DNA from 2 places in the Micromonospora sp. NPDC023966 genome. Region 1 is predicted to be linked to the other one. Evidence: riboswitches for the same ligand, from Rfam matches in the RefSeq annotation. Region 1 holds a riboswitch; the other holds the start of a gene.

Region 1 (4,174 bases):
GATCGTCCGGGTCCGGCAACTGCCGCCCCGGCCGGGCGCGCTGGCCAGTTACGCGATCACCGACCGGCTCGCGCTCGGCCCGCTGCACTTCCCGGTCACCTACCAGGCCGACGTGCTGATCGCCAACGAGGACGAGGTGGTCACCGTGGCCCGGCAGCAGCCGGCCACCACGGTGCGCAACCACACCCGGCTGCGCGACGAGCCCGACGGGGTGGTGCGGATCGACGTGGAGATCACCCTCTCCGCCCCGGCGCCGCTGTTCGGCTACGCCTTCCGGCAGGCCCGGGCGGCCCACCTCGGGCTGGCCAGCCGGCTCGGCGCCACCCTGGAGGGGTCGGCGGCCTGACTCAGCCGGCGCGTCCGGCGGGCACCGGTCGCCGGGCCGCCGGTCGGGCCGGCCGCAGCCGCCCCCACGGCTTGTACGTGGACAGCACCGTGACGACGAGCAGCAGCGTGCTGGAGACGGTCGGCGCGACCACCAGGTCGACGCGCAGATGGGCGTCGGCCGCCCCGGCCAGCTCACCGAGGTGCCGGACCCGCGGGGTGAGCAGGAGCAGCACGAGCGTGAGCACCACCGTGGTGACGGCGAACTTCACCAGCACCCAGCGCCAGCGCAGCAGTCCCCACGGGGTGAGCAGCGCACTGGCCAGCCCGAACAGCCAGACCACCACGCTCAGCGGGGCGAACAGCCAGGTGACCAGGAGCGCGGCCGCCGGATAGACCACGTCGGGGTCGGCCCCGCGCAGCCCGGCCACGCCGAGGCTGAGCAGCACCAGGTCGGCGCCGAGCCAGCCCAGCGAGGTGACCAGGTGCAGGGTGAGCAGGGCCTTGCGTCCGGCGGGGGAGAGTCGTCTACTCATGCCCCCGATGCTCGGCCGCCGCGGGCGCCGCGTCGTGGGCCGCCCGGCGACACCCGGGGTACGCCGTGGGGCGTAGGCCGGGTGTCGCCGGGGCGGAGCGGTCAGTACACCGACAGGTGCACGTGGTTGGTGTGGTCGCTGGACGGGTCGCCGTTGCCGCCGCTGTACGCCTTCCAGCCGCTGCTGGGCAGCCAGATCTGCTTGTACCAGATCACGTAGAGCACGGCGAGCGCGTCGGCGTTGCGGATGAAGTAGGCGGCCAGGTTGTTGCCGTAGGTCTTGTCGCCGCCGGTGGCCACGCCGCCGAAGCCGTCCTTCTGCGCGGCGAAGTCGCAGGCCCGCCCCTTCGGGTGCTCGCCCGAGCCGCTGGGCCGGTGGCAGGAGACGTACCGGGTGAAGCCGGCCGCCTTGGCCTGCTGGAGCGCGTGCAGCGTACGCGGGGTGATGCAGCCGTCGGCCGGCGTCGGGTCGTTGACGCTGCACGACTCCGGCGGCCAGGAGCCGTCGGCGTTGCGCGGGGCCGGCTTGGCGTTCGCCGACGAGGTGCCCTGGACGCTGCCGCCGCCGCTGCTTGACGCCCGCTTGTTCGCCACCTCCAGGGCGCGCTCGGCCTGCTGCTTGCGCTTGGCCATCACCGCGACCTGCTTGCGCTGCTCCTGGATCTCGCCGGTGAGCGCATCCTGGGTGCGGGTGGCCTCGTCCCGGGTCTCGATCAGGTCGCGCAGGGCCCGGTCCTCGTGCGCGGCCACCTGCTCCAGCGCCGCGGCGCGGTCCATGAAGCCCTGCGGGCTGCTGCTGTCGAGCAGCGCCGCGGCCGTGCCCATCCGCCCGGCCCGGTACGCCACCCCGGCGATCTCGCCGACCTTGGCGTCCCGGACGGTCAACTCGGCGTTGACCGTCTTGAGCTGGGCGGTGAGTTGCTGCTGCCGGGTGACCGAGCGGTTCAGCGCGGTCCGCGCCTCCAGCCAGCCCTTGCTGGCCGCGTCGAGTTGGGCGCGCAGCGCCGGCGTGCCGCCCTCGTCGTCGCCGGGTGCGGCGGCGAGCAGACCGGTCGGGGGAGCCGCCGAGGCGGGGGAGACCGGCGCGGTCACGACGCCGAGGGCGAGCGTCGCGACGAGCAGGGCCGCCAACCGGGCGACCGTCCGTCGTACAGGTGCCACTGGGGGCATTCACGTGTCCTTCCGTCAACCGCCGACCGGGTTAGCTGACGGGTTCGGGACGGAAGATCCCTACCGCTGACGCGGATGCACCCCACGAACGTGGTTCCCCGGCTCGCCCTGCGGGCGATTAGGCGACGGCCACCGCAGGCGCCGGTGGGCGCCGCCCGGCGGAGGCCGCGACCGAGCCTACCGGCGCTGGCCCGGGACGGCTCCGCTGGTGGGAGCACGTGCCCCGGTCAAAACCGGCATAAGTGTACAATAGCCACTTGAATTTAAGATTGTCCTAATTACCACTCGACCGCGCCGCAGGCCCCGGGCGACGCTCCGGGTTCGATCTGCAACGTGGCGTGGTCGATCGAGAAGTCCTCGTGCAGCGCGGCCCGGGCGGCGGCCAGCACCTCGCCGACCTCGGCGCCCGGGGCCATGGTGAGGTGCGCCGAGGCCACCTCCATGCCCGAGGTGAGCGTCCAGACGTGCAGGTCGTGCACCTCGGCGACGCCGGGCACCGCGGCCAGCCGGTCGTGCACCGCGGTCACCTGGAGGTGTTCCGGGGCGGCCTGCACCAGGATGCGGACCGCGGCCCGGCCGAGCCGCCAGGTGCGGGGCAGGATGAACAGCCCGATCGCCACGGCGACCAGCGGGTCGGCCCACCACCAGTCGGTGACCGCGATGACCACGGCGGCGCCGATCACCCCGAGCGAGCCGAGCAGGTCGCCCAGCACCTCCAGGTACGCCCCGCGCAGGTTGATGCTCTCCTCCGCGCCGGGGCGCAGCAGCGCGAACGCGGCGATGTTGGCGAGCAGGCCGAGCACCGCCACGGCGAGCATCGGCCCGGCGAGCACCTCCGGCGGCTCGCCGAACCGGCGTACCGCCTCGACCAGGACGTAGACGGCCACGGCGCCGAGCAGCACCGCGTTGGCCAGCGCGGCCAGCACCTCGAGGCGGTAGAGCCCGAAGGTGCGCTGCGGGTCGGTGTCCGCGTGCCGGGTGGCGGTGATCGCGGCGAGGGCCATGCCGATGCCGAGGACGTCGGTGAACATGTGGCCGGCGTCGGAGAGCAGGGCCAGCGAGCCGGTGGCGAACGCGGCCACCGCCTCGACCACCATCAGGGCGGTGAGCAGCGCGAAGGCGCCCCAGAGTCGACCCCGGTGGCGGTGCGCGGCGTTGACCACCGCGCCGCTGTGGTCATGACCTGCGCCCACGCCCACACCCTCTCGTCCGTCGCACCGGCCGGGCTCAATCTATGCTCACATCGCTATATGTGCAAGTGAACGCCGCGGCTGGAGCCGTCGTCAGCCGACCGGGTCGAGCGTGGTCAGGCGCTGGGTGGCCCGGGAGAGCGCCACGTAGAGGGTGCGGACGCCCGACCCGGGATCGGCCCGGATCTCGCTCGGTGCGACCAGCACCACCCCGTCGTACTCCATCCCCTTGGCCTGGAGGCTGGTCACCACCTGGAGCCGGCCACCGAGGTCGCCCAGCCAGCCGGCCACCTCGTCGCGGCGTGGCACCGGCGTGATCACGCCCACCGTGCCCTCGACCTCGGCCAGCAGCGTGCGGGCCGCCGCCGCGGTGGCGGCCGGCAGTTCGACGGCGGGCACGGTCAGCTCGACCGGCGCCACGCCGGTGGAGCGGACCGCGGTGGGCAGCGCGAGATCCGGGTGGACGCGGTGGATCTCCGCGGCCGCCACCGCGAAGATCTCCGCCGAGTTGCGGTAGTTGGTGGTCAGCTCGTAGCGGTACCGGCGGCGCCGGCCCAGCGCCTGGTCCCGGGCCCGGGCGAGCTCCTGCGGGTCGCCGGTCCAGGCCGTCTGCGCCGGGTCGCCCACCACCGTCCAGGAGGCCAGCCGGCCGCGCCGGCCGATCATCCGCCACTGCATCGGCGAGACGTCCTGCGACTCGTCGACCACCACGTGGGCGTAGTCGCGGTAGTCCTCCGGACGCTCCCGGGCCGCGGCCCGGGCGGCGCGCTGCCGGTCGGCGAGCGTGCTCAACTCGCGGACGCCGCCGGCCAGCTGGAACGGGTCCCGCTTCGGCTTCGCCCGCTGCACCGGCCGGCCGAGCAGCGCGTCCAGCTCGTCCGCCAGCGCCACGTCGGCGATGGTCAGCCCCTCGGCGTCCAGGCTCCGGTACGCGCCGGTCAGCAGCCGGATCTCC
Region 2 (4,174 bases), on a different contig from region 1:
GGTCTCGGCGATCTTCGACAAGATCTTCGTGGCCGGGCCGGCCGCCATCGAGCGGTACGCCCGGGCCGGCGTCGAGATCCCCGCCGAGAAGTTCGTCGTGGTCGGCCGCCCCCAGGTGGAGGCCATCGAGGTACGCCGGGAGCCGACCCCCGGCCTGGCCCACCCGACGGTGCTCTACACCCCCACCTGGACCGGGCACCACGCCGACGCCAACTACTGCTCGCTGCCGGTGGCCGAGACGGTGATCCGCCGGCTGCTCGACCGCGGAGCGACGGTGATCCTGCGGGCGCACCCGTACACGGCGCAGAACCCGGCCTCCGCGCGGCAGCTGGCCCGCCTCACCGAGCTGCTCGCCGCCGACCGGGCGAAGACCGGCCGGGCGCACCTGTGGGGCGCGGCAGCCGGGCGCGAGCTGACCCTCACCGAGTGCGTCAACCGCGCCGACGCGCTGGTCGCGGACGTCTCCGGGGTGATCTCCGACTGGCTCTACTCCGGCAAGCCGTACGCGGTCACCGACATGGGCGTCGACGGGGAGCACTTCGTCGAGCGGTTCCCGCTGGCCGGTTCCGGCTACGTGCTGCGCCGCGACATGTCCAACGTGGACGAGGTGCTCACCGAGCTGCTGGACACCGACCCGAAGGCGGCGGCCCGCTGGGCCACCCGGACCCGCTACCTGGGTGACTTCCCGGCCGATTCGTACGCTGAGGTGTTCCTCGACGCCGCCCGCCGGCAGCTCGCAGCGGACTGGACCGCGCCGGCCCCGCGGGAAGGCTCGCCGCTCTCCCCCACCGCCTGACCGGCGCTCAGAGGTACGGGTCGAGGAGGGCGAGCACCGCCGCCGGGTCCTCGACGTGCGCGTTGTGGCCCAGCCCGGGCAGGGTGGCGACCGGGACGCCCAGCTCCTTGAGGTGCGCGTCGCTCACCATCGGGTCCTGCTCGCCCCGGGCCAGCAGCACCGGGACGTCGGTGGCGGCGAGCAGCGCGGGCAGCCGGGGCTCGCCCACCGCGAAGGCGGCCGGGTCCATGGCCAGCCGCCAGCGGCCGTCCTCGCGGCGCAGCCCCGCCTCCACCACGGGATGGTCGGGGGCGAACAGCCCGGCCAGCCCGAAGACCCGCAGGTAGCGCCGGGCCGCCTCGTCCCGGGTGGCGAACCAGGTCACCGGGCGGGCGGCCAGCTCGCGGGCCTTCTCCAGGTCGGCCGGGGACCAGACGGCCTTGATGCCGAGCCCGACCACCGCGTCGACCGGCAGGCGCCGTGACCGGGCGGCCAGCGCCAGCGCCACCACCCCGCCGAGCGAGTGCCCGAGCAGCACGAGCCGGTCGCGGGGGCCGAGCCGCTCGGCCACCGGGCCGAGCCCTTCGAGCACCCGACGGGCCAGCTCCTCGAAGGAGTACGCGGACAGCGGCGGCGACCAGCCGTGGCCGGCCAGGTCGGGGGCGAGCCAGCGCCCCGCCCAGTGGCGCTCCAGCAGCGGCGCCCACGGCAGCCACACCTCACCGGTGGCGCCCATGCCGTGCAGAAGCAGCAGATGGCGGGTACCCGTCGCGTCGCCCATAGGGCGCAGTGTGCCACCGGACGGACAGCATGCGCGAGAGCGGACAGCCGGCGCGACGACGTCGGGCACCGGCTCGGAGGAGCCGGTGCCCGACGGGAGGGGTTCGATCAGGCGGAGTAGCCGCGGGTGGCCGCCCAGTTCGCCAGGTCGATCGTGGTAATCCAGTACGCCGGCAGCGCCGGGTTCGCCGAGTCGGCGATCCGCACGGTCCGGCCGTCGTTCTTGTAGCCGACCACCGCGATGTAGTGGCCGCCCGGGAACGAGTGCCAGCCGCCGTCGGTGTCGGTGGCGTCCCCGGCCACGTTGACCACCACGCCCCGGCCGTCGGTGATCGCCTCGACCACGTCAGCCTGGAGCTGGTCCATCTCGGCCGGGCTCGCCGAGCCGCCGAACATGTGGGTCCGGTACGGGTTGCCCTTGACCATCTGGTTCAGGCCCCGGGTGGTGTCCTCGGCGGAGTTGGTGCCGCTCTCGGTGGTGCCGAGGGGGCCGGCCATCGCCTCCTGAGTGGTCTCGACGCCGCTCGCGCTGAGCGCGTTCCGCACCGCGGCCGGGCCGCAGTTCCAGTAGGTGGTCTGCGCCTCGTAGTCGTAGTCGAGCACCTTGGTTGACGGCGGCTTCGGCTTGGCCGGGCGGGTGGTGTCCGGGTCGGTGCTGGCCGCCTTGACGGCGGACTTCGCAACCGACGGCGACGCGCTCGGCGAGGCGGACGGCGACGGGACGGCGACCCGGGCCTCACCCCGGGTGGCGACCTCACCGAGCCGGGAGCCCAGCTCGGCGACGGCGGCGGTGTTCTCCCGGACCGGGGCGTCGTCGGTGGCGGCGACGGCGGCGCCGGTGCCGCCGGCCAGCACGAGTGCCACGGCCGAGCCGGCGAGGATCTGGTACGGGCGTTCGGTCACGAGGCGCCGCAGCTGGCGCTTCAGGTGGTGCTTCACGGGTTCTTCCTCCACGGTGCGTGAGCGGCGCACACCGGCCCGACGCGCGGAGGAACTCACGCGCGTTGGCGGGGCGGGTCTGCCGCGGAAAGGGAGCGCCCGGGGGCCGGGCGATCGGGTCGGTTGCCGGGGTCGGTCGCCGTCAGGCGAGCGCCGGCACCGGGATGCCGTGGAGGCGGGGGGACGAGCGGGGGGTGGTGAGCACGGGGAATGGCACTCCTTCCGTGACCGCCGACCGGGTTAGCTGACGGATTCGGGCGGGAAGTACGCCCTACCGCAGGCCGTGGCCCGCGGATTCACCCCGGTGTTGCTGTGGGTCCCCGGTTCGTGGAAGCACGATTAGGCGGGTCGGCGCGGCGTCGCCACTTGCGATCGAAAACCGCTCCGGACGCGCCGACACTACCGGTGGGTACCTCGCCTGCCAAGCGCTCCCACCTGCTTAAACCTCGTGCACCACTACGGATATCGGAACAGTCGGTCACTGACTTCACTCAATGGGACGAGCAGTTACGGCGGCACCGTCCGGCGGAAAGCGGACATCCGGTGGCGACCTGCCCTGGAATTGCGGGGCCAATAGGCCGGCCTGACCTCGATGACCGTTTCCGGCGGACGGGTGACCGGGCTCACGGAATTCGGGTAACGATTCGGCCGAGATCCCGTGGGTGCGAGCCGGATCGGGCCAGGCGTCAGCCGACCCGGGCGGGGCGCCAGCGCGCGCCGGACACGGCGGCCGACCCCTGGACCGGGATCCGCACCGTCGCCGCCTCGTCCCGCCCCTTCACCGGTGCCGCGGCCTCGTCGGCGCGGGCGGGGCGGAGCGCGGCGGTCGCCGCGTACGCCTCGGCGGCCAGGGTGCGGGCCGCCTCGGCGGCCGACTCGGCGTCCCGCCAGGCCCGCCGCTCCCGCTCGGCGGCCGCCGCCCAGCCGGCCCGACGGCCCTCGCGTACCGCCCGGGCCAGGACGATCTCCTGCTCGGCCGGGTGCCGGCGCGGGTCCCACCCGTTGCGGTGGGCCAGCACGTCGGCGAGTTGCCGGGCGGTCAGGTAGCCCCGCCAGTGCGCCGTCATCGCGGCGTGGTGCAGCCAGCGCTCCCGGGCCGCGTACTCGGCCGGCGTGCGCGGGGTGTGCGGCGCGGGCAGGGCGGCGGCGCCGGCGAATCGGCGGGCGGCCGCCTCGGCCTCGTCGTACGCCCGCCAGGCCCGCTCGGCCTCGTCCTGGACGGTCAGCCACTGCTCCCGCCGCCGGCGGGCGGTCTGGGCGGCGCCGGCGGCGGCCACCGCCACCTCGTCGGCGTACCGGAGCAGATCGGCCCGGCGGGCGGCCTCCTCGGCAGCGGGGTCGGGAGCCGGGTCGGACCCGTCGTCCCGTTCCGGGCGGGCGACCAGCACGGCGAGCACCCCGAGGGCGAGCACGAGCAGGGCCGACCAGATCGCGGCGGCCTCGGGGACCTCGGTCAGGAAGTGATAAAGAACGGTCTGCGGCATGGTCGGCACCTCACAGAGAGAACGTGGCGGAGAGGTGTCCGCACGACCCGTGGGAGCGGCGGGGGCGCACCGGGGAAAGGGTGCCGCCGGGCCGCCGACGGGCGGGTGCGGGGGTGAGGTTCGGTGGGTGCGGCGGGCGCGGGCCGATGGCCCACGGGGGCGTCAGCCCGCGGGCGGGGCCCGGGAGCCGACGGTC

Evidence for each region. A riboswitch is a leader RNA that binds a small molecule or an ion and turns the genes downstream of it on or off. The one in region 1 is predicted to bind cyclic di-AMP.
Region 2: another riboswitch for cyclic di-AMP. It lies ahead of AB0F68_RS05405 (C39 family peptidase); the one in region 1 lies ahead of AB0F68_RS21985 (hypothetical protein).

The regions. Positions count from the first base shown of each region.
Region 1 covers NZ_JBEZZJ010000017.1:91,497-95,670, forward strand. The annotation lists gene AB0F68_RS21975 (SRPBCC family protein) at 1-346, shown strand, start outside; gene AB0F68_RS21980 (hypothetical protein) at 348-860, opposite strand; gene AB0F68_RS21985 (hypothetical protein) at 962-2,029, opposite strand; cyclic di-AMP (ydaO/yuaA leader) riboswitch at 2,034-2,164, opposite strand; gene AB0F68_RS21990 (cation diffusion facilitator family transporter) at 2,308-3,222, opposite strand; gene AB0F68_RS21995 (AAA family ATPase) at 3,313-4,174, opposite strand, start outside.
Region 2 covers NZ_JBEZZJ010000002.1:279,937-284,110, forward strand. The annotation lists gene AB0F68_RS05395 (CDP-glycerol glycerophosphotransferase family protein) at 1-796, shown strand, start outside; gene AB0F68_RS05400 (alpha/beta fold hydrolase) at 804-1,556, opposite strand; gene AB0F68_RS05405 (C39 family peptidase) at 1,664-2,494, opposite strand; cyclic di-AMP (ydaO/yuaA leader) riboswitch at 2,709-2,850, opposite strand; gene AB0F68_RS05410 (hypothetical protein) at 3,181-3,978, opposite strand; gene AB0F68_RS05415 (hypothetical protein) at 4,141-4,174, opposite strand, start outside.